Regions from separate parts of the Streptomyces sp. NPDC101191 genome, predicted to be linked through region 1. Evidence: predicted binding sites of a transcription regulator. Region 1 holds the regulator's gene; the other holds the start of a gene.

Region 1 (11,887 bases):
GAACTCGGTGAAGATCTCGTACGGCAGCCAGTCGCCGATGATCGGGATGAGCCAGTCCGCCTGGAAGAGCTGGCCGAAGGCGTTGACGATCGTGAGCAGGAGGGAGAAGAAGCCCACCGCCACGAACCAGTGCGCCACGCCGACGACGCCCCAGCGGTTCATCCGGGTGTGGCCGAGGAATTCCTTGACCAGGGTGACGGTGCGCTGCGTCGGGTCGCCGGTGCGCGTTCCCGCGGGCACCGGCTGACCGAGCCGCACGAAGCGGTAGATCTGCGCGATGGCGCGGCCGAACAGCGCGACGGCTACCACCGTGATGACGATCGACACGACGATCGCGGCGAGTTGCATGAGGGGCTCCTCGGGCGGGCCTGCGAGGCGGAGCACCGGCACTCTCGAGCGCTCCGGGCACTGTCGAGTGTGGCACTACTAAGCGGTAACTTATTCAGTCCGTGACGAGATTACCGGGTAGCGGCCGCGCACTGTAGCGGCGCCTACGGTGATCTGTGTCGCTCAGGCAACCCTTGCCGTGTGGGGTGCGTGGGGCGCGTGACGACGTTTACGGACTGCAGGCAGGGTACGCGCCAGGATCACCAGGTCCATGCCGAGCCAGTGATGGTCCACATAGTGGAGATCGAGCAGCTCGCGCTCCTCCCACGGCAGCTCCGAACGCCCGCTGATCTGCCAAGGACCCGTCATCCCCGGTCGTACGGACAGCCGGCGGCGTCCGTCTCCTCTGCTCTCCCGGTGTCCGGGTGCCAGCGGGCACGGCCCGACCAGTGACATCTCGCCGCGTACGACATGGAGCAGCAGCGGCAGGTTCGCCAGCGGGCTCCGCGTGCGGAAGGTCAGCATCGTGAAGATCCGGTCGTGCCGGCCCGCGACCGGGCGGCGGCGCAGCAGTCCGGTCGTGCTCCCCGCGCGCGTGCTGCCCGTTCCGAGTGCGACGGAGAGGGCGACGGTGGCGATCAGCGGGGACAGCAGGACGAGGAGGGCGAGGCCGCCCGCGATGTCGAACGCGCGCTTCGCCGTCATGCGCCTCCACCTTCCGGCGAGAATCATGGGATATGTCCGGACTCTCTCACGCAAAGGGTGCCGGGGTGGGGAACGACGCGCCCTGGTGATGCGTTGATTGAGTGCAAGGGATGGCGAAGAGTTGAGTCGACCCCACTCAGGTCTGTTGACTCTCATCCGGGGGTCGTGCATCCTTGAGTCAGTTCCACTCAAGTCAGTCAGCTGGAGGAATCGAAATGGCACGTGCGGTCGGCATCGACCTGGGCACGACTAACTCCGTCGTCAGCGTTCTGGAAGGCGGCGAGCCCACCGTCATCACCAACGCCGAGGGCGCCAGGACCACGCCGTCCGTCGTCGCCTTCGCGAAGAACGGCGAGGTGCTCGTCGGCGAGGTCGCCAAGCGCCAGGCGGTCACCAACGTCGACCGGACCATCCGGTCCGTGAAGCGTCACATGGGCACGGACTGGAAGATCGAGCTCGACGGGAAGACCTTCAACCCGCAGCAGATGTCCGCGTTCATCCTTCAGAAGCTGAAGCGTGACGCCGAGGCCTACCTGGGCGAGAAGGTGACCGACGCGGTCATCACCGTCCCGGCCTACTTCAACGACTCCGAGCGCCAGGCGACGAAGGAGGCCGGCGAGATCGCCGGTCTGAACGTCCTTCGTATCGTCAACGAGCCCACCGCGGCCGCGCTCGCGTACGGCCTCGACAAGGACGAGCAGATCATCCTCGTCTTCGACCTCGGTGGCGGCACCTTCGACGTGTCCCTCCTGGAGATCGGCGACGGCGTCGTCGAGGTGAAGGCCACCAACGGTGACAACCACCTCGGTGGTGACGACTGGGACCAGCGCGTCGTCGACTACCTGGTGAAGCAGTTCGCGAACGGCCACGGCGTCGACCTGTCCAAGGACAAGATGGCCCTGCAGCGTCTGCGCGAGGCCGCCGAGAAGGCCAAGATCGAGCTGTCCTCCTCCACGGAGACCACGATCAACCTTCCCTACATCACGGCCTCCGCCGAGGGCCCGCTGCACCTGGACGAGAAGCTCACGCGCGCCCAGTTCCAGCAGCTGACCGCCGACCTGCTCGAGCGCTGCAAGACCCCGTTCCACAACGTCATCAAGGACGCCGGCATCTCCCTCAGCGAGATCGACCACGTCGTCCTGGTCGGCGGCTCCACCCGTATGCCCGCCGTCGCCGAGCTCGTCAAGGAGCTGACCGGCGGCAAGGAGGCCAACAAGGGTGTGAACCCGGACGAGGTCGTCGCCATCGGCGCCACGCTCCAGGCCGGTGTCCTCAAGGGTGAGGTCAAGGACGTCCTGCTCCTCGACGTGACCCCGCTGTCCCTCGGTATCGAGACCAAGGGCGGCATCATGACCAAGCTCATCGAGCGCAACACCACGATCCCGACCAAGCGGTCCGAGATCTTCACGACGGCCGAGGACAACCAGCCGTCCGTGCAGATCCAGGTCTACCAGGGCGAGCGCGAGATCGCGGCGTACAACAAGAAGCTCGGCATGTTCGAGCTGACCGGTCTGCCGCCGGCCCCGCGTGGCGTCCCGCAGATCGAGGTCTCCTTCGACATTGACGCGAACGGCATCATGCACGTGACCGCGAAGGACCTCGGCACGGGCAAGGAGCAGAAGATGACCGTCACCGGCGGTTCCTCGCTCGCCAAGGACGAGGTCGACCGGATGCGCCAGGAGGCCGAGCAGTACGCGGAGGAGGACCACCGCCGCCGCGAGGCCGCCGAGTCCCGCAACCAGGGCGAGCAGCTCGTCTACCAGACGGAGAAGTTCCTCAAGGACAACGAGGACAAGGTCCCCGGTGAGGTCAAGACCGAGGTCGAGACCGCCGTCGCCGAGCTGAAGGAGAAGCTCAAGGGCGAGGACACCGCGGAGATCCGCACGGCCACCGAGAAGGTCGCGGCCGTCTCCCAGAAGCTCGGCCAGGCCATGTACGCCGACGCCCAGGCCGCCCAGGCCGCGGGTGGCGCCGACGCCGGCCAGGCCCAGGCCCAGGACGACGACGTCGTCGACGCCGAGATCGTCGACGAGGACAAGCCGAAGGGCGGCGCTGCCTGATGTCGGAGGAGACCCCGGGCTTCGAGGAGAAGCCCGACGTCCCCGCCGACGGCACGCCCGAGGAGACCGAGGCCGCCGACTCCGCCGACAAGGCGGAGGGGGCGGCCCCGGCCGGGGACGCTACGGACGTAGCTCTGCTGGCCCAGCTGGACCAGACCCGCACCGCGCTCTCCGAGCGCACCGCGGACCTCCAGCGGCTCCAGGCCGAGTACCAGAACTACCGCCGCCGTGTGGAGCGGGACCGGGTCACGGTCAAGGAGATCGCCGTCGCGAGCCTCCTGACCGAGCTCCTGCCCGTGCTCGACGACATCGGCCGGGCCCGGGAGCACGGCGAGCTCGTGGGCGGCTTCAAGTCGGTCGCCGAGTCGCTGGAGACCGTCGCCGCCAAGATGGGTCTGCAGCAGTTCGGCAAGGAGGGCGAGCCCTTCGACCCGACGATCCACGAGGCCCTGATGCACTCGTACGCGCCGGACGTCACCGAGACGACCTGCGTGGCGATCCTGCAGCCGGGGTACCGGATCGGCGAGCGGACCATCCGCCCCGCGCGGGTGGCCGTCGCCGAGCCCCAGCCGGGCGCGGCTCCGGCCGCCAAGGAAGAGAAGAAGGCCGACGAGGAGAGCGGTGGCCCCGACGAGGGCTAGCGCGACGATCGTCCGAGAGGAGGGACGTCGATGAGCACGAAGGACTTCGTCGAGAAGGACTACTACAAGGTTCTCGGCGTCCCCAAGGACGCCACCGACGCCGAGATCAAGAAGGCGTACCGGAAGCTCGCCCGCGAGAACCACCCGGACGCCAACAAGGGCGACACCAAGGCGGAGGCGCGCTTCAAGGAGATCTCCGAGGCCAACGACATCCTCGGTGACCCGAAGAAGCGCAAGGAGTACGACGACGCCCGTGCCCTGTTCGGCAACGGCGGCTTCCGGGCCGGCGGCCCGGGCGGCGGCTCCTTCAACTTCGACCTCGGCGACCTCTTCGGGGGCGCCCAGGGCGGGGCCGGGAGCGCCGGCGGCTTCGGCGGCGGTATCGGTGACGTCTTCGGCGGCCTGTTCAACCGGGGCGCGGGCGGTGCGGGCACCCGTACGCAGCCGCGCCGCGGCCAGGACATCGAGTCCGAGGTGACGCTCAGCTTCACCGAGGCCATCGAGGGCGCCACGGTGCCGCTGCGGATGTCCAGCCAGCAGCCCTGCAAGGCGTGTTCGGGCACCGGCGACAAGAACGGCACCCCGCGGGTGTGCCCGACCTGTGTCGGCACCGGGCAGGTCTCGCGCGGCAGCGGCGGCGGCTTCTCGCTGACCGACCCGTGCGTGGACTGCAAGGGCCGCGGCCTGATCGCCGAGACCCCCTGCGAGGTCTGCAAGGGCAGCGGGCGGGCCAAGTCCTCCCGCACCATGCAGGTCCGCATCCCGGCGGGCGTCAGCGACAAGCAGAAGATCCGGCTGCGCGGCAAGGGCGCTCCGGGCGAGCGCGGTGGGCCGCACGGCGACCTGTACGTCGTCGTGCACGTCGACGCGCACCCGGTGTTCGGCCGCAAGGACGACAACCTCACCGTCACGGTGCCCGTCACGTTCGACGAGGCGGCGCTCGGCGGCGAGATCAAGGTGCCGACCCTGGGCGGCCCCGCGGTGACGCTGAAGCTGCCCGCGGGTACTCCCAACGGGCGCACCATGCGGGCCCGCGGCAAGGGCGCGGTCCGCAAGGACGGCACCCGCGGCGACCTGCTGATCACGGTGGAGGTCGCGGTGCCGAAGGAACTGGACGACAAGGCCCGCGAGGCCCTGGAGACGTACCGCGAGGCCACGACGGGCGAGGACCCCAGGGCAGAGCTGTTCCAGGCCGCGAAGGGAGCTTGAGGAGATGGAAGGCCGCCGCCGTAATCCCTACCAGCTGACCGACGAGACGCCGGTGTACGTCATCTCGGTGGCGGCTCAGCTCTCCGGTCTGCATCCCCAGACGCTGCGTCAGTACGACCGCCTCGGCCTGGTCTCCCCGGACCGCACGGCCGGGCGGGGCCGCCGCTACTCGGCCCGTGACATCGAGCTGCTCCGGCAGGTGCAGCAGCTGTCGCAGGACGAGGGCATCAACCTGGCCGGCATCAAGCGCATCATCGAACTGGAGAACCAGGTGGCGGCCCTCCAGGCCCGGGTGGCCGAGCTGTCGACGGCCGTCGAGGGCGCGGCGGTGGCGATGCGTCAGCGCGAGGCCCAGGTACACGCCTCCTACCGGCGCGACCTGGTCCCTTACACGGACGTGCAGCAGGCGAGTGCCCTGGTGGTGTGGCGGCCGGGGCACAAGCGCGGCGAATAGCTTCCTCTTCGCACGCGGCTCCCTTCTCGCACGTGGCTCCCTTCGCGCACGAGGCCCCCTCTCCGGAGGGGGCCTCGTCGCGTTCACGGGCGGGCGTCACGGCAGGAGTTCGGAGACGATCTCGACGGCCGTGTGCCACCAGGGCTGCGCCCCGGTGCCGAAGCCGGCGGCGAGGGCGGTCCCGAGGGCCTGGTCGAGCGCGTCCGCGTCCGGCTCCCAGCCGGCGTCGACGCGGCCGTCGCCGGCCGACTCCAGGGTGCCGAGACGCCGCCCGTCCCGGGTGAGCCGGCTCTCGCCGTACGAGCAGGGCACGAGGCGGTAGCGCCGCCCGTCCACGGTCGCGTCGACGCGGTACGAGCGGCGTGAGAGGCGGCCCCTGGCGGGGCGGAGTCCGGCCGGGCGCCCGTCGACGGTGAGCGCGAGCAGCGCGGCGTCGCGGGTGCCGATGGGCGTGTGGCGGTCGGCGGCGCTCTCGGGGGCCCGTACGAGCTCCACGGAGGGCAGGCCGTGGCCGTCGACCCGGAGGGCGCCGGCAGGGGTGTCGAGGTGGATCCGGACGTACACGTCGGTCATTCGTCCCGTTCGAGGATGCCGGAGCGGGCGATGAGATAGCCCAACTGGGCGCGGCTGCCGCTGCCGAGGGCGGCGGCGAGCTTGGCGATGTGGGCACGGCAGGTGCGGACGTTCATGCCGAGGCGGCGGGCGATGGCCTCGTCGACGTGCCCCTCGACGAGGAGCTTGGCGATGGAGCGCTGCACGCCGCTGATGCCGCTGAGCATCGGCTCGTAGGTCACGGGGGCGTCCAGCGGTGTGGCCTGGAGCCAGAACTGGTCGAAGACGCCGCCGAGGTACTCGACGAGGCCCTGGTGGCGCAGTTCGAGCGCTATGGTGCGGTCGCGGCTGGCCGGCACGAAGGCGACCTTGCGGTCGACGATGATGAGCCGGTCGATGATCTCTTCCAGCGTGCGGACCTCGACCTCGGGGCCGATGCGCTCCAAGTAGGCCAGGGTGATGGGCTGGTGGCGCGCCGTGTGCTGGTAGAGCGTGCGCATCTTGATGCCCTTGCCGAGCAACGGCCGGACCCGGCGCAGGGCTTCGCCGAACGTGTGGGCGCTGCGGCCCTTCCCCGGTTGTACGGTGAGCAGTTCCGAGGTGCACTCCTCGACGGCGCGGTCCAGGCTGGCGTTGATGCGGTCGAGGCCTTCGAGGACCGTGATGGCGTGGGTCATCGAGGGGTCGCGTGCGCCGAGGGCCATGAACGGCTCGAAAGCGTCGGAGAGGGAGACGGTCAGGCGCCTGCGCTCCTGGATCTCCTTCTCTATGGGAAGGAGCAGCCGGGCCAGCGCGGCCGAAGGGGCCACGGGGCGCAGCCATTCGGCGTCGTCGGGGTCGGGACGCAGCAGGTCGAGGTCCATGAGGCAGGGGGCCGACCCGATGTCCGAGCGGGCGATCCGGCCTGATCGCAGCGCTTCGGCATAGAGGCGTGTGCCCGCTTCGCACAGGTCTGCGTGCGTGTGAGAATGTCCCGCTTTCTCAGGTTCTCTTCGCATACGTACACCCCCAGGCTTTTGCATTACAGGAACATGATGCATTGAGCGAGTGGTGGAAACGGGATGAGTGAGCCATCGTCGTGACTTGCGGGGGAGCAGGTTGTTACACACCTTCAAGTGAGGTTGCTCGGTCATGTCCAAGAAGCTCATACGCACCGTAGCCGGTGTCGCACTGATGGCTGCTGCCGCTGTGGGAGCGGTCACGGCAACCGAGGACCCGGGGTGGGGTTCGCAGACGAGGGTCGTGAACGCCGACCCGGGCTGGGGTCTTGCCCCCGGTGCCGAGGCCGCCGACCCGGGCTGGGGTCTCGTCCTGGCCGCCGCCGATCCCGGCTGGGGTGTCGCACCGGCCTCCGATCCTGGATGGGAGTCCGTGAGGGCATGACGGTTCCCGAAGATCCTCGTTTCCGACGGGAGATGGCGAGCGCCTACCGGTCCGGGTGGCACTTCATCGACCTCGTCACCGCGGTGCCGCGCCGTGGCGAGTCGTTGATGGTCACCCTCTTCGGAGAGCCGATCGTCGTCGTCCGCGAAGACGACGAGGACATTCGCGCCTACCGGTGTCTTCGCCGCCCACGCGGCGCCCCGCAGCCCGTCCGCTGTGCCATCAGGTACGGCATGATCTTCGTCAATCTCGACCAGCGCGACCACCAACTGGTCGAACCCCACCTGGTCGACACCGAGACCATCACCGCCACCCCCCGCAGCGCCTGAACGATTCCCCCGTCGTTGTAGATCGTTCAGGTGCTTCCCCCACACAGCGGCGCCATCGCGGACCTGAAACGCGATGGCGCCGCTGTGCGTCCGCGTCCGGACGCGCCGGCGGCCGGCCCCCGTGCCGACTACGCCCGGCCCATCGCGCGCGTCAGGGCGATCTCGATCACGACCCGGTCCGGGTTCGGCGTCGGGACCCGGCCGTAGCGCGCCGCGTAGCGGTCCACCGCGTCCGCGACCGTCTCCGCCTCGGTGCGGACCCGCGCCACGCCCTCCAGCGTGGCCCAGCGGCCCTTGTCCACCTGGCAGACCGCGACCCTCGCGCCCTCCGGGCCCGCCGCCAGGACGTTGGCGACCTTGCGGCTGTGCTTGTTCGTGATGACCCGGGCGATGCCCTTCTCGCCGCCCTCGGGGTCGTACGTGACGCCGACCGCCACCACGTGCGGCGTGCCGTCCGGGCGGGGCGTGGTCAGGGTGCACATGTGGTACTCGCGCCAGAAGGCGAGGTACGTGTCACTGGGCTTGCTCGGGTCGATGGCCATGCTCCGGAAACTACTCCGGGAAGGACTCCCTTCGGTACCTTGAGCGGAATAGGCTCAACTTTGTGTACGTTGGATGAGTCATAGGAGGGGAAGAGTCCCCGCAGCAGTCGAGAACCAGGAGGAGACCCCGCACGTGGACGCCGAACTGACCAACAGGAGCCGGGACGCGCTGAACGCGGCCAGCAGCCGCGCCGTGTCCGAGGGGCACGCCGATCTGACCCCCGCGCATCTCCTGCTCGCCCTGCTCGCGGGTCAGGACAACGAGAACATCACCGACCTGCTCGCCGCCGTCGAGGCCGACCAGGCCGTCGTGCGCTCCGGCGCGGAGCGGCTCATCGCCGCCCTGCCCAGCGTCACCGGGTCCACGGTCGCGCCCCCGCAGCCCAACCGCGAGCTGCTCGCCGTCATCGCCGACGCCGACGAGCGCGCCAGGAAGCTCGGGGACGAGTTCCTCTCCACCGAGCACCTGCTCATCGGCATCGCCGCCAAGGGCGGCCGGGCCGGCGAGCTCCTCGACCGGCAGGGCGCCGACGCCCGCAAACTCCAGGCGGCCTTCGAGAAGGCCCGCGGCAGCCGCCGGGTGACCAGCGCCGACCCCGAGGGCTCGTACAAGGCCCTGGAGAAGTTCGGCACCGACTTCACCGCCGCCGCCCGCGAGGGCAAGCTCGACCCGGTCATCGGCCGCGACCACGAGATCCGGCGCGTCGTCCAGGTCCTCTCCCGCCGCACGAAGAACAACCCGGTCCTCATCGGCGAGCCCGGCGTCGGCAAGACCGCGGTCGTCGAGGGCCTCGCCCAGCGGATCGTGAAGGGCGACGTCCCCGAGTCGCTGCGCGACAAGCGCCTGGTCTCCCTCGACCTCGGCGCGATGGTCGCGGGCGCCAAGTACCGGGGCGAGTTCGAGGAGCGCCTGAAGACCGTCCTCTCCGAGATCAAGGAGAGCGAAGGCCAGGTCATCACCTTCATCGACGAGCTGCACACCGTCGTCGGGGCGGGCGCCGGCGGCGACTCCGCCATGGACGCCGGCAACATGCTCAAGCCGATGCTGGCCCGCGGCGAGCTGCGCATGGTCGGCGCCACGACGCTCGACGAGTACCGCGAGCGGATCGAGAAGGACCCCGCCCTGGAGCGCCGCTTCCAGCAGGTCCTGGTCGCCGAGCCGTCCGTCGAGGACACCGTCGCCATCCTGCGCGGGCTCAAGGGGCGCTACGAGGCCCACCACAAGGTCCAGATCGCCGACTCCGCCCTCGTCGCCGCGGCGGCCCTCTCCGACCGCTACATCACCTCCCGGTTCCTGCCGGACAAGGCCATCGACCTGGTCGACGAGGCCGCCTCCCGGCTGCGCATGGAGATCGACTCGTCGCCCGTCGAGATCGACGAGCTCCAGCGCTCCGTCGACCGGCTCAAGATGGAGGAGCTCGCCCTCTCCAAGGAGACCGACGAGGCGAGCCTGCAGCGCCTGGAGAAGCTGCGCCGCGACCTCGCGGACCGCGAGGAGGAGCTGCGCGGCCTCACCGCCCGCTGGGAGAAGGAGAAGCAGTCCCTCAACCGGGTCGGCGAGCTCAAGGAGCAGCTCGACGAGCTGCGGGGGCGCGCCGAGCGCGCCCAGCGCGACGGCGACTTCGACACCGCCTCCAAGCTGCTCTACGGGGAGATCCCGGCCCTGGAGCGCGAGCTGGCGGCCGCGAGCGAGGCGGAGGCCCAGCAGGAGGCCGCGAAGGACACGATGGTCAAGGAGGAGGTCGGCCCGGACGACATCGCCGACGTCGTGGGCGCCTGGACCGGCATCCCCGCGGGCCGTCTCCTGGAGGGCGAGACGCAGAAGCTGCTGCGCATGGAGGACGAGCTCGGGCGGCGTCTGATCGGCCAGAGCGAGGCCGTCCGCGCGGTCTCCGACGCGGTGCGCCGCACCCGCGCCGGCATCGCCGACCCGGACCGGCCGACCGGCTCCTTCCTCTTCCTCGGCCCGACCGGCGTGGGCAAGACCGAGCTGGCGAAGGCGCTCGCGGACTTCCTCTTCGACGACGAGCGGGCGATGGTCCGCATCGACATGTCGGAGTACTCGGAGAAGCACTCCGTCGCCCGTCTGGTCGGCGCGCCTCCCGGCTACGTCGGCTACGAGGAGGGCGGCCAGCTCACCGAGGCCGTACGGCGGCGCCCGTACTCGGTCGTGCTCCTGGACGAGGTGGAGAAGGCCCACCCCGAGGTCTTCGACATCCTGCTCCAGGTCCTCGACGACGGCCGGCTCACGGACGGCCAGGGCCGCACGGTCGACTTCCGCAACACGATCCTGATCCTCACCTCGAACCTGGGCAGCCAGTTCCTCATGGACCCGCTGACCGGTGAGGGGGAGAAGCGGGAGCAGGTCCTGGAGGTCGTCCGGGCGAGCTTCAAGCCGGAGTTCCTGAACCGTCTGGACGAGATCGTCGTGTTCTCCGCGCTGGAGAAGGACGAGCTGGCGCGCATCGCGCGGCTCCAGATCGACCGTCTGGCCCGCCGCCTCGCCGACCGCCGCCTCACCCTGGACGTCACGCCCGAGGCACTGGCCTGGCTCGCGGAGGAGGGCAACGATCCGGCCTACGGCGCCCGCCCGCTGCGCCGCCTGATCCAGACCGCCATCGGCGACCGCCTGGCGAAGGAGATCCTGGCGGGCGAGGTGCGCGACGGCGACACGGTCCGGGTGGACCGGTTCGAGGACGGCCTGATCGTGGGCCGGGCCCAGTAGCCGGTCGGCGTGATCAGCCCCATGGAGAGCCGGATCCGGTGCCGCGAGCGCTCCTCCGGTTCCCTCCATGGGGCGAGATCGTGTCAGCCACGAGCTGATCGTGCCGTGAGGACTTGCCACGTACCGCCTGGCATGGGGGAGGATGGCGGGCATCCGTACGAAGGGAAAACCCGGTGAGCATCGACCCGTCCTCGATTCCTAACTTCGGGGCTCAGCCCCAGCCGCAGGCCGGAGGACCGGCGGGCCCCGTCGTTCCCGACCAGGACCTCGTCAAGCAGCTTCTCGACCAGATGGAGCTGAAGTACGTCGTCGACGACGAGGGTGACCTCGCGGCGCCGTGGGAGGAATTCCGCACGTACTTCATGTTCCGTGGCGAGGGCGAGCAGCAGGTCTTCTCGGTCCGCACGTTCTACGACCGCCCGCACGCCGCCGACGACCGCGCCCGCATCCTCGACGCGATCGACGACTGGAACCGCCGCACCCTGTGGCCCAAGGTCTACACCCACCTGCACGAGGAGGAGGACGGCTCCGCCACCCTCCGACTCATCGGTGAGGCGCAGATGCTGATCGGCACCGGTGTGTCGCTGGAGCACTTCGTGTCCTCCACCGTCAGCTGGGTCCGCGCGTCGATCGAGTTCGACAAGTGGCTCGTCGAGCAGTTCGGTCTGGAGTCGCCGGAGGGCAAGGACTCCGGCGAGGCCGACTCCGAGTAGTCACAGAGCCATGCGCGCGAGTGTCAGCGCGTACGGCGCGTAGCCGAACGAGAGCCCGGCCAGGCCCGCGATCACCACGATCGCGGCGCCCGGCCGGGCTCTCGTCATGGCGCCGGCCAGCGGCAGCAGGAGGGGGAAGGCCGGCAGCAGGAACCGTGGCTTCGACTCGAAGAAGCCGGAGCCGCCGACCGTGATGAGTACGAGCACGCCCGTGTAGACGAGCACCGGCAGCGGCGGGCGCTCGACG
Region 2 (11,887 bases), on a different contig from region 1:
CAGGCCCGTCAGACCGCCGGGTCGGGCCGCCAGGCGCGGTCACGCCGCCGGGTCGGGCCGCCAGGCGCGGTCACGCCGCCGACGTGCGGCTGCCTCCCCCGGCAGCCCGCGCCCAGGCGCGTCAGGCCGCCGCGCTCACCGCCAGCTCCGCCGGGGTGAGGGCGATCTCCAGGACCTGCCGGACGTCCGTGACCGGGTGGACCTCCAGCTTCTCCAGGATCTCGGCGGGGACGTCGTCCAGGTCCGCCTCGTTCCTCTTGGGGATCACGACGGTCGTGATGCCCGCCCGGTGCGCGGCCAGCAGCTTCTGCTTCAGGCCGCCGATGGGCAGGACCCGTCCGGTCAGGGAGACCTCGCCGGTCATCGCGACGTCCGTGCGGACCTGCCGGCCCGACAGGAGCGAGGCGAGGGCCGTCGTCATCGTGATGCCCGCGCTCGGGCCGTCCTTCGGGACCGCGCCCGCCGGGAAGTGGATGTGCACGCCGCGGTCCTTGAGACCGGTGACGGGCAGCTCCAGCTCCGCGCCGTGCGAGCGGAGGAAGGAGAGCGCGATCTGCGCGGACTCCTTCATCACGTCACCCAGCTGACCGGTGAGGGTCAGCCCGGCGGCGCCGGTCTCGGGGTCGGCGAGCGAGGCCTCGACGAAGAGCACGTCGCCGCCGGCGCCCGTCACGGCGAGTCCGGTCGCCACTCCCGGCACCGCGGTGCGGCGCTCGGCCGGGTCCTGGGCCGACTCGGGCACGTGGTGCGGGCGCCCGATCAGTCCGCGCAGGTCGTCGGCGCCGACCGCGAACGGCAGCTCCCGTTCGCCCAGTTCGTGCTGCGCGGTGACCTTGCGCAGCAGCCGGGCGATGGACCGCTCCAGGTTCCGGACGCCGGCCTCCCGGGTGTACTCGCCGGCGAGCCTGCGCAGGGCCGACTCCTCCAGGACGACCTCGCCCTCCACCAGGCCGGCCCGCTCCAGCTGCCGGGGCAGCAGGTGGTCTCGGCCGATGACGACCTTCTCGTCCTCGGTGTAACCGTCGAGCCGGACCAGCTCCATGCGGTCGAGAAGGGCCTCGGGGATGGCCTCGAGGACGTTCGCCGTCGCGAGGAAGACCACGTCGCTCAGGTCGAGTTCGACCTCCAGGTAGTGGTCGCGGAAGGTGTGGTTCTGCGCCGGGTCGAGGACCTCCAGGAGCGCCGCCGCCGGGTCGCCCCGGAAGTCGGAGCCGACCTTGTCGATCTCGTCGAGCAGGACCACCGGGTTCATGGACCCGGCCTCCTTGATCGCGCGGACGATCCGGCCGGGCAGCGCGCCGACGTACGTGCGCCGGTGGCCGCGGATCTCGGCCTCGTCCCGTACGCCGCCCAGCGCGACCCGGACGAACGTGCGCCCCATCGCGTGGGCGACGGACTCGCCGAGGGAGGTCTTGCCGACGCCGGGCGGGCCCACGAGGGCCAGCACGGCGCCGCCGCGTCGGCCGCCGACGACGCCGAGGCCGCGGTCGGCCCGGCGCTTGCGCACCGCCAGGTACTCGGTGATCCGCTCCTTCACGTCCTCCAGACCGGCGTGCTCGGCGTCCAGGACCGCCTTGGCGGCCTGGATGTCGTAGGAGTCCTCGGTGCGCTCGTTCCAGGGGAGTTCGAGCACGGTGTCGAGCCAGGTGCGGATCCAGGAGCCCTCGGGCGACTGGTCGCTCGACCGCTCCAGCTTCTCGACCTCCTTGAGGGCCGCCTCGCGGACCTTCTCGGGCAGGTCGGCGGCCTCGACGCGGGCGCGGTAGTCGTCGGACTCGCCGGCCGTGTCGTCGCCGGACTTGCCGTTGAGCTCGCGCAGCTCCTTGCGCACGGCCTCCAGCTGACGCCTCAGCAGGAACTCGCGCTGCTGCTTGTCGACGCCCTCCTGGACGTCCTTGGCGATGGTCTCGGCGACGTCCTGCTCGGCCAGGTGCTCGCGCAGCTGCGCGGTGGCGAGCTTGAGGCGGGCGACCGGGTCGGCGGTCTCCAGGAGTTCGACCTTCTGCTCGACGGTGAGGAAGGGCGAGTAGCCGGAGTTGTCGGCGAGGGCTCCGACGCCCTCGATCTGCTGGACGCGGTCGACGACCTGCCAGGCGCCGCGCTTCTTCAGCCAGCTGGTGGCCAGCGCCTTGTACTCCTTGACCAGTTCGGCCACGGAGCCGGGCAGCGGGTCGGGCAGGGTCTCCTCGACGACGGTGCCCTCGACCCACAGGGCCCCGCCGGGCCCCGTCGTACCGGCACCGATGCGTACGCGGCCGCGGCCGCGGATGAGCGCGCCGGGGTCGCCGTCGGACAGTCGGCCGACCTGCTCGACGGTGCCGAGCGCACCGGTCCCGGCGTACGTGCCGTCCACCCGGGGCACGAGCAGCACGAGCGGCTTCCCGTTCCCGTTTCGCGCGGCGGCCTGTGCGGCCTCGACCGCGGCCCGCACGTCGTTGTCGGACAGGTCGAGCGGCACCACCATGCCGGGCAGCACGACCTCGTCGTCGAGCGGCAGCACAGGCAGTGTGAGCGGCGCGGACGCCATGGACTCAGAAGCCATGATCTCCCCTTCGGCAGTCAAGTTGAGCTATGCCGACTCAATGCATGTGAGCCGCTGATTGTTCCCCGACGGGTGTTCGCTCTGAGCGATCAGCCCCCCACGGGGCGCAAACGGGGGCTGTAATACCCCCATGGATATGTCGTCTATTACTTCGGCCTGGGTGGCCGGCTGGACCGTCTCCCGGGGCACCCCGCCCGCCGTGGTCGAGCCCTGGGGCTACCGGATCGACGTCGGTCTGCCGAAGCACCCCTTCCGGCACGTGCTGCCGCACCCGGACGCGGAGTCCGTGGGCCGGCTGTGCGCGCAGATCCGCGAGCCGCACGCCTGGCTCAAGGTGATGGCGACACCCGAGGAGGTCGCGCCCTGGATCACCGAGGGGTGGACCGTCCCGGACGACCCCGGGTTCATGATGACCAAGAAGCTCGACCCCGCCGCCCGGCCCGCCCCGCCCGAGGGCTACGCGCGGACCACCGAGACCCGGGACGGGGTGATCAGGGTCCGGATCCTCGCCCCCGACGGCGCGCTCGCGGCCCGCGGGCAGATCGCGCCCACCGGGCTCACGGCCGTCGCCGACCAGATCGAGACGGACCCCGCCCACCGCCGGCGCGGGCTCGGCGGCAACGTCATGCGGACCCTGGAGGCGGCGGCCGCCCAGGCGGGCGCGGAGACCGGCGTCCTGGCGGCGACCACCGACGGGATGGCGCTCTACGACTCCCTGGACTGGTACCACCGGGGCCCGCTCACCGGGATCGTGCGCACGGGCTGACGCGTTCGGGCTGCGCGAGGGCCGGGTGTGCGGGCATGCTCACCCCATGGAACACGTCAAGCGGTACGGGGTCGCGGCGGTGCTTGCCGCGGTCGTCGCCCTGGCCGGCTGCAGCCAGGCCCCCGCGGCGGACCCCGACGCCCCGGGGAGCAGCTCCCCGCCGGTGCCCAGCGGGCAGACGCCCGTCGCCACGGCCACGGTGACGGCCGGGCACCCGGACGAGCCGGCGCCCCAGGAGGTCCTGGTCGAGGTCGTCGTGAACGGCGGCCTCGCCGGAGTCCGGAACAAGCTGGTCGTGCAGTACGACGGTGCCTACACGCTGCGCAAGGGCACCCGGCCGCCCACCTCGGGCCGGCTGACCGCAGCCCAGGTCGCCGAGCTGCGCGCCGCCCTGGAGGACCCGGCCTACGCGAAGGTGCCTGCCCGTCCCACCGGAAGCCCGGTGGCCGACGGCTTCACGTACTACGTCACGTACGCCCAGCGGCTCGTGGTCGTCCAGGACGGCGAGGAGCGGCCGGCCGCCCTGGAGCGGGTGTTCAAGGCCCTGCCCGAGGGGCATCCGCCCACCTCACCCTGAGGCCCGCCGGCCCGCACGGCCGATCCGGCACACCCCGGCCCGCACGGCCGATCCGGCACACCCCGGCCCGCACGGCCGATCCGGCACGCCCCGGCCCGCACGGCCTGTACGGCACACCCCGGCCCGACCCGCCGGTCCGGCCGACCTCGCGCAGGGCACGTCCGGCCGACCTCGGCCCGACCCGCCGATCGGGCCCGATCGGCGGCCCCTCAGGCCCCGGCGGCGGAGGGCGCCTTGATCTCCTCGTACTGGCGGCGCAGGAAGTCCCCCACCCGCCCGGGCATGTCCATGGACTCCGGGTCGAGCGCCCACTGGATCTGCAGCCCGTCCATGACGGCGAGCTGCTCGCACCCGACGGCCCGGCAGTCGATGCCGGCGCGAAGCTCCCCGCGCGCGACGGCGGCCTCCAGGAGGTCGACGGTGTGCCGCAGCACGCGCGCGTAGCGCTCCTTGAAGTACTGGTGGGCGGGGTGGCCGAGGTTGCCGGACTCGCCGACGAGCACGTTGAACATGCGCACGATGCCGGGGCGCCGGGTGTTGTCCCCGATCAGGGCGACGAGGGTGTCCAGATACGCGGCGTAGGACTCCGGCTCCTCGCTGAAGAGCCGCTCCACGTCGTGTTGCTCGCTCTGCTCGAGCACCGAGAGCAGCAGGTCCTCCTTGCTGCGGAAGTGGTGCAGCAGACCGCCCTGGGTGATGCCGCAGTCGTGCGCGATCCGGGCCAGCGAGGAGGCGTGGAAACCCCACTGCCCGAAGTGCTCGACGGCCGTGTCGAGGATCTTCCGACGCCGTGCGTCGCCGACCGCGTACGTGCCCCGGCCTGCGCTTTTGCGGTTCGCGGGGACCTTCTTCTCGGGCATGCGCCCACCCTAGTCCCGCCCTGGACCACGCCCCCCGGCATGTGATCCAGGACACATCACACAAACCTAGTGGGCACTCGGTTTTCGCGCTTAGCCTGTGGCCCCGGCGGCGACCGCGGCACCCTCCCCAGGCGAGGGCGCCCTCTTCGAGCGAGGCAGACAGTGCACCCGTACCAGGACCCCACCCGCCCCGTCCCCGACCGCGTCGAGGACCTCCTCTCCCGCATGACCCTGGAGGAGAAGGCCGGCCAGCTCTTCCACTCCATGCTGACGATGAACCCGGACGGCACCCCGGTCACCGAGACGGACGGCTCGCTCCTGCCCTTCACCACCCCCGAGCTGGTCGTCGAGCGCGGGCTGACCCACTTCAACCTGCTCGGCAGCTACGGCGCCCGGGAGATGGCCGAGTGGCACAACGCGGTCCAGGAGATGGCCGCCGGCACCCGGCTGGGCATCCCGGTCTCGCTCTCCACCGACCCGCGGCACGCCTTCACCGACAACATCGGCGCCTCCTTCAACGCCGGCGCCTTCTCCGCCTGGCCCGAGGCGCTCGGCCTCGCCGCGATCCGGGACCCGGAGCTGGTCTTCCGCTTCGCGGACACCGTGCGCCGCGAGTACCTCTCGGTGGGCTTCCGTACCGCGCTGCACCCGCAGATCGACCTGACCACCGAGCCCCGCTGGGCCCGCCAGTCCGGCACCTTCGGCTCCGACGCGCGGCTCACGAGCGAACTCGTCGAGGCCTACGTCCGCGGCCTCCAGGGCCCGGAGCTCGGCCCGGACTCGGTCGCCGCGATGGTGAAGCACTTCCCCGGCGGCGGCCCGCAGAAGGACGGCGAGGACCCGCACTTCCCGCACGGCAAGGACCAGATCTATCCGGGCGGCATGCGCGACTACCACCTGGAACCCTTCAGAGCGGCCATCGCCGCGGGCTGCTCGCAGATGATGCCGTACTACGGCCGGCCGATCGGCACGGACTGGGAGGAGGTCGGCTTCGGCTTCAACCGGGGCGTCGTCCAGGGCCTGCTCCGTGACGAGCTGGGCTTCACCGGCATCGTCTGCACCGACTGGGGCCTGTTGACCGACTCGGTGATCTTCGGCGAGCCGCACGAGGCCCGCGCCTGGGGCGTCGAGCACCTGAGCCTGGCCGAGCGGACGGCGAAGGCGCTGGACGCGGGCGCCGACCAGTTCGGCGGCGAGCAGTGCCCCGAGGTGGTCGTCGAGCTGGTCCGCTCCGGCCGGATCACGGAGGCCCGGATCGACGGGTCCGTACGGCGGCTCCTGCGGGAGAAGTTCGTGCTCGGCCTGTTCGACGAGCGGCGCCGCGTGGACCCCGACGAGGCCGCGGAGACCGTCGGCCGCGCCGACTTCGCGGCCCTCGGCGCCGCCGCCCAGCGCCGCTCGCTGACGGTCCTCACCAAGGGTCCGCTGCCGTTCGCGGACCGCCCGAAGCTGTACGTGGAGAACGTCGACCCGGTGGTCGCGGCCGCGTACGGCGACGTGGTGACCGACCCGGCCGGGGCCGACCTGGCGATTCTGCGGCTGCGCACCCCGTACGAAGAGCGCGACAACATGTTCGAGTCGTTCTTCCACTCGGGCTCGCTCGCCTTCGAGGAGCCGGAACTCACCCGCGTCCTCACCCTCCTCCAGGCGGCGCCGACCCTGGTCTGCGTCAATCTGGAGCGCCCGGCGGTCGTCCCCGAGATCGCCGAGCACGCGGCGGCGCTGATCGCCGACTACGGGGCGAGCGACGAGGCCGTCCTCGACGTGGCCTTCGGCCGGGCGAGGCCGGAGGGCCGGCTGCCCTTCGAGCTGCCGCGCTCGATGGCGGCGGTGGCCGCCTCCCGGCCGGACGTCCCGAACGACACCGAGAACCCGCTCTTCCCGTACGGCCACGGCCTGGACCTGTGAGGCCGCGCCCCTGACCGCGACACCGGCGCGAGGCCGTGACGTCTCGCCGGTGCGGCCGGCTCACCACGGACCGCGGGGCTCCTGACGCCGCCCCGCACCGATCCGGGGCCCTCCCGTGGGGGGCAGGGCCCCGGATCACCCCTACCCGCAGCACCTCACGTGTCATGCCTATGAAAGGGGCGCACCGCCATGCGCAAGTACCTCGCCCTGTCCGCCGCAGCCGCCCTCGTCGCCGTCGGGGCCACCGCCTACGCCGCCACGCCCGCACCTCCCGGCGCCCCCGCCGCCAGGCCCCTCGCCGGCCTGCGGGTGCTGATCTCCAACGACGACTCCATGCAGGCCGCCAAGCCGGGCAACTCCGACGGCCTCGGCCTCTACGAGCTGCGCCGCGCGATGTGCGCCGCCGGTGCCGACGTGGTCGTCATGGCCCCCTGGCAGGTCCAGTCGGGCAAGGGGACCGCCGTCACCAACGGCGGCGTCGTCACCGCCCAGCGCCGCACCGAACTGCCCGCCGGCTACGAGGGGGACTGCTCCTCCGCCCCGTCGGGAGGCGCCGTCTACGGGGTCTGCCTGTCCGCGGGCCCGTGCGGCAAGGACACCCCGAGCGCCACTCCCGCCGACACCGTCAAGCTCGCACTGCGCGGCGGCCTCAGAGCGAAGGCGGGCTGGCGGGACGCCCCCGACCTGGTCCTCACCGGCATCAACTCGGGCCCGAACGTCGCGGCGAGCGTCAACGACTCCGGCACCGTCGGCGCCGCCGTGGCGGCGATCGACCAGGGCGTCCCGGCCCTCGCGTTCTCCTCCTCCGGAGACGCCACGAACACGTCCTTCCCCCGCGAGAACTACCGCGCGAACGCCGAGTTCGGAGCTCGCCTCGTCGCCGACCTGCGGCAGCGCGGGCTGCTCACCCCCGCCTTCGCGCTCAAGGTCGACTACCCGGACGTGAGCGCGGGGCAGCGGGCGAAGGCCCCGGTGTGGACCCGGGTCGGCGACGGAGCCGTCGCCTACCACGCGTTCGCGCAGCGCGGCACGAGCGACTCCTTCGACATCACGCTCGGCCTGTGCCCGTTCGACGGCAGCGGCGAGGGCGAGTGCGCCGAGGGCCGGGCGGACGCCGACTCGACCTGGCTCCTGGACAAGGGGCACGTGACGATCGCCCCGATCACCTGGGACCGCACCTACGGCACCCCGGTGGACGCCCGCCGCGCGCTCCACCGCGTCGAGCTGTACGTGCGGAACGACGCCCCGCGCCCGTAACCGGCACCCCGCCGCCCGGGCGGGCGTTAAACGTTTGTCCCGGCCGTCCCGCCTTGACGAGGATGGCCGGGACAGCGTGTACCCGACGAGCCGCGGAGTGTGGACATGTCAAGCCCCGTCACCCTCGACCGCCGCGAGGGTCCGTACGGAGAAGTCGTCCTGCGACAGCGCGACACGCACTTCGAGATCATTGCCAACGGCACCTTCCTGATGGACACCTCGGACGGGCGCTCGGAACGTCTCCTGATCGACGCCGCACTGGGCGCGCTGCCGACGGGCGACCGCTCCCGCCCCTCCGTGCTCATCGGCGGTCTGGGCGTGGGCTTCTCGCTCGCGCACGCCGCCGCCGACCCCCGCTGGGGCACGATCGCCGTCGCCGAGCGTGAGGACGCGATCATCGAGTGGCACCGCGCGGGTCCGCTCGCGGCGATCTCGGGCGCCGCGCTCGCCGACCCGCGCACCGTGATCCTGCACACGGACCTCCTCGCGTACCTCCGCACCACCTCGGACACCTACGACGCGCTCTGTCTGGACATCGACAACGGGCCCGACTGGACGGTCACCGAGGACAACGAATCCCTTTATTCCACCGAGGGTTTGGGCCTCTGCGCGGCCCGGCTCAACCCGGGCGGAATCCTCGCCGTGTGGTCCGCGCAGCCGTCCGCCGATTTCGAAGAGTCGTTGCGGAATGCCGGATTCAACGGGGTACGGACCGAAGAGATCCCGGTTGCCCGGGGCGTCCCCGATGTGGTCCACCTCGCCGTCCGGCCCTCCTGATCGACTGCGTAGCCTTGACCGCGCCGCTGCCTCTAGGCTGCTGCACCGACATCGGCGACGCGAGGCGGGGCAATGGAGCAGACACACACCACGAACCAGGGTGCGGCGACTCCGGGGGCCCAGCGCAGAGTCCTCGTCGTCGAGGACGACGCGACGATCGTGGACGCCATCTCCGCCCGGTTGCGCGCCGAGGGCTTCCTCGTGCAGACCGCGACCGACGGCCCGGCCGCCGTGGACGCCGCCGAGGCCTGGCAGCCGGACCTCATGGTGCTCGACATCATGCTCCCCGGCTTCGACGGCCTGGAGGTCTGCCGCCGGGTGCAGGCCCAGCGGCCCGTCCCGGTCCTCATGCTCACCGCACGGGACGACGAGACGGACATGCTGGTCGGCCTCGGCGTGGGCGCCGACGACTACATGACGAAGCCGTTCTCGATGCGCGAGCTGGCCGCCCGGGTGCACGTGCTGCTGCGCCGGGTGGAGCGGGCGGCGCTGGCGGCGGTGACCCCGCGCAGCGGCATCCTGCGGCTCGGTGAACTGGAGATCGACCACGCGCAGCGCCGGGTCCGGGTCAGGGCCGAGGACGTGCACCTGACGCCGACCGAGTTCGACCTGCTCGTCTGCCTGGCGAACACCCCGCGCGCGGTGCTCTCGCGCGAGCAGCTGCTCGCCGAGGTGTGGGACTGGGCGGACGCCTCCGGCACCCGGACCGTGGACAGCCACATCAAGGCGCTGCGCCGGAAGATCGGGGCCGAGCGGATCCGCACGGTCCACGGTGTCGGATACGCGCTGGAGACCCCGGCGCCGTGAGCCGGCGAGGGCCGGGAGAGCGGCCGGCGCGGCCCGCGCGCCCCGTGCGGCCCGGCCGCCCCGGGCATCCGGGGCGCCGCCGCCGCATAGCGATCTCGATCAAGACGAAGCTGGGCACCCTGGTCGTCGGGGCGGTCCTGCTGACCTCGGGTCTCGCCCTGGTGGCGATCCGGACCTCGACCGAGTTCCGGTACATCACGATCTTCGCGATGATCGCGACCCTCCTGATCACCCAGTTCGTGGCGCAGTCCCTGACGGCCCCGCTGGACGAGATGAACACGGTGGCGGGCTCGATCTCGCGCGGCGACTTCAGCCGCCGGGTGCGCGGCGCGGACCGCAGGGACGAGCTGGGCGACCTGGCCTCCACGATCAACCGCATGGCCGACGACCTGGAGGCGGTGGACCGGCACCGCAAGGAGCTCGTGGCCAACGTCTCGCACGAGCTGCGCACCCCGATCGCCGCCCTGCGCGCGGTCCTGGAGAACGTCGTCGACGGGGTCTCCGAGGCCGATCCGGAGACGATGCGCACGGCCCTGAAGCAGACCGAGCGGCTCGGCCGGCTGGTGGAGACGCTGCTGGACCTGTCACGGCTCGACAACGGTGTCGTCACGCTGCGGCGACGCCGCTTCGAGGTGTGGCCGTACCTGTCGGGAATTCTGCGGGAAGCGAACCTGGCGGCCTCCCAGCGCGGACTGTCCTCCACCTCCGGTCTCCACAACCGCACCGACGTCCACCTGCACCTGGACGTCTCGCCGCCCGAGCTGACCGCGGACGCCGACGCGGAGCGGCTGCACCAGGTGATGGCGAACCTCATCGACAACGCGGTGAAGCACTCGCCGCCGCACGGGCGCGTGACGGTGCGGGCCCGGCGCGGGCCGGCCCCGGACTCGCTGGAGGTCGAGGTCGAGGACGAGGGCCCGGGCATTCCGGAGTCGGAGCGGCACAAGGTCTTCGAGCGCTTCAACCGGGGCACGGTCCCGGCGCAGCAGGGCCCGGGCAGCGACGGCGGGACCGGTCTGGGACTGGCGATCGCGCGCTGGGCGGTGGATCTGCACGGCGGCCGCATCGGAGTGGCCGAATCGTCACGCGGCTGCCGCATCAGACTCACTCTTCCGGGCAGCTTTCCTCCACGCGATTGACGTAGGGTTCGAACCGGAAGCTCTCGTTCTGCGTGTTCCTGTACGACAGACGCACGGGACGTGGTCAGGGGTACGGCCAAATCCGGCCGTAGCCGCGGTTCCCCGTACCCTCACAGGTGCGGAACCACGCTTGTTTCCCGCCATTCACAGCCCTGAAACGCCGCGTCAAGTGTGACTTGCGCGACGTTGGACTGCCCCGCCTGCACCTCCCGGCCAGGGAGGCGTAGCCTTTATTTCCGCTGTCCATCACCTTGTGAAGCGGAAGAGGGCGGTTGCCGCCGTGTCGTCTCAGTCCCCCAGTACCCCGAGCTCCCCGACCGACCAAGACGGGCAGGGAAAGTCCCCTGCAACCGCCTTCGGTGCCAATGAGTGGCTCGTCGACGAGATCTACCAGCAGTACCTCCAGGACCCGAATTCGGTCGATCGTGCCTGGTGGGACTTCTTCGCCGACTACAAGCCCGGAGCCGGGGAGACCCCCACGGCCCCGGCCGCCACCACCCCGAGCACGCAGAGCACCCCCGCCGCGACGCAGACGGGCCCCGCACAGGCCGCGCCTGCCGCTCCGGCCGCCGTGCCGGCTCCGGCCGCTCCGGCCCCCGCGCAGCCCGCCGCCGCGGCCCCCACGGCCCCGGCGCCCGCCGCGAAGCCCGCCGCCGCCGCTCCGGCCGCCGTGAAGGCCGCTCCGGCCGCGGCCGCCCCGGCTCCGGCCAAGGCCGCGGAGGCCCCCGCGGGTCCCGAGCTGATCACCCTGCGCGGCCCCGCCGCCGCGGTCGCGAAGAACATGAACGCCTCGCTGGAGATGCCGACGGCCACGTCCGTCCGCGCCGTCCCGGTGAAGCTGCTCTTCGACAACCGGATCGTCATCAACAACCACCTGAAGCGCGCCCGGGGCGGGAAGATCTCCTTCACGCACCTGATCGGCTACGCGATGGTGCAGGCGATCAAGGCCATGCCGACGATGAACCACTCCTTCGCGGAGAAGGACGGCAAGCCGACCCTGGTCAAGCCGGAGCACGTGAACTTCGGCCTCGCGATCGACCTGGTGAAGCCCAACGGCGACCGCCAGCTCGTCGTCGCCGGCATCAAGAAGGCCGAGACCCTGAACTTCTTCGAGTTCTGGCAGGCCTACGAGGACATCGTCAAGCGCGCCCGCGTCGGCAAGCTGACGATGGAGGACTTCACCGGCGTCACGGTCTCCCTGACCAACCCCGGCGGCCTCGGCACCGTCCACTCCGTGCCGCGTCTGATGCCCGG

What was found. Region 1 encodes HspR, which represses chaperone genes until heat shock. Its sites were predicted from a motif close to TTGAGNNNNNNNNNCTCAA; they were not measured.
Region 2: lon (endopeptidase La) is a predicted target of HspR. The motif match lies at 2,565-2,583, and genes of this name have one in related genera.

What each region holds. Positions count from the first base shown of each region.
Region 1 covers NZ_JBIWOU010000003.1:275,383-287,269, reverse strand. The annotation lists gene ACIRQF_RS14465 ((Fe-S)-binding protein) at 1-348, opposite strand, end outside; gene ACIRQF_RS14460 (sugar transferase) at 511-1,032, opposite strand; gene dnaK (molecular chaperone DnaK) at 1,248-3,092, shown strand; gene grpE (nucleotide exchange factor GrpE) at 3,092-3,733, shown strand; gene dnaJ (molecular chaperone DnaJ) at 3,764-4,942, shown strand; gene ACIRQF_RS14440 (heat shock protein transcriptional repressor HspR) at 4,947-5,396, shown strand; gene ACIRQF_RS14435 (hypothetical protein) at 5,493-5,969, opposite strand; gene ACIRQF_RS14430 (helix-turn-helix transcriptional regulator) at 5,966-6,946, opposite strand; gene ACIRQF_RS14425 (hypothetical protein) at 7,080-7,331, shown strand; gene ACIRQF_RS14420 ((2Fe-2S)-binding protein) at 7,328-7,660, shown strand; gene ACIRQF_RS14415 (pyridoxamine 5'-phosphate oxidase family protein) at 7,789-8,202, opposite strand; gene clpB (ATP-dependent chaperone ClpB) at 8,336-10,927, shown strand; gene ACIRQF_RS14405 (YbjN domain-containing protein) at 11,101-11,640, shown strand; gene ACIRQF_RS14400 (glycosyltransferase family 39 protein) at 11,641-11,887, opposite strand, start outside.
Region 2 covers NZ_JBIWOU010000004.1:482,821-494,707, forward strand. The annotation lists gene lon (endopeptidase La) at 122-2,542, opposite strand; gene ACIRQF_RS18775 (GNAT family N-acetyltransferase) at 2,673-3,308, shown strand; gene ACIRQF_RS18780 (hypothetical protein) at 3,355-3,885, shown strand; gene ACIRQF_RS18785 (TetR/AcrR family transcriptional regulator) at 4,095-4,745, opposite strand; gene ACIRQF_RS18790 (glycoside hydrolase family 3 protein) at 4,908-6,653, shown strand; gene surE (5'/3'-nucleotidase SurE) at 6,843-7,910, shown strand; gene ACIRQF_RS18800 (spermidine synthase) at 8,016-8,687, shown strand; gene ACIRQF_RS18805 (response regulator transcription factor) at 8,760-9,494, shown strand; gene ACIRQF_RS18810 (ATP-binding protein) at 9,539-10,633, shown strand; gene ACIRQF_RS18815 (multifunctional oxoglutarate decarboxylase/oxoglutarate dehydrogenase thiamine pyrophosphate-binding subunit/dihydrolipoyllysine-residue succinyltransferase subunit) at 10,914-11,887, shown strand, end outside.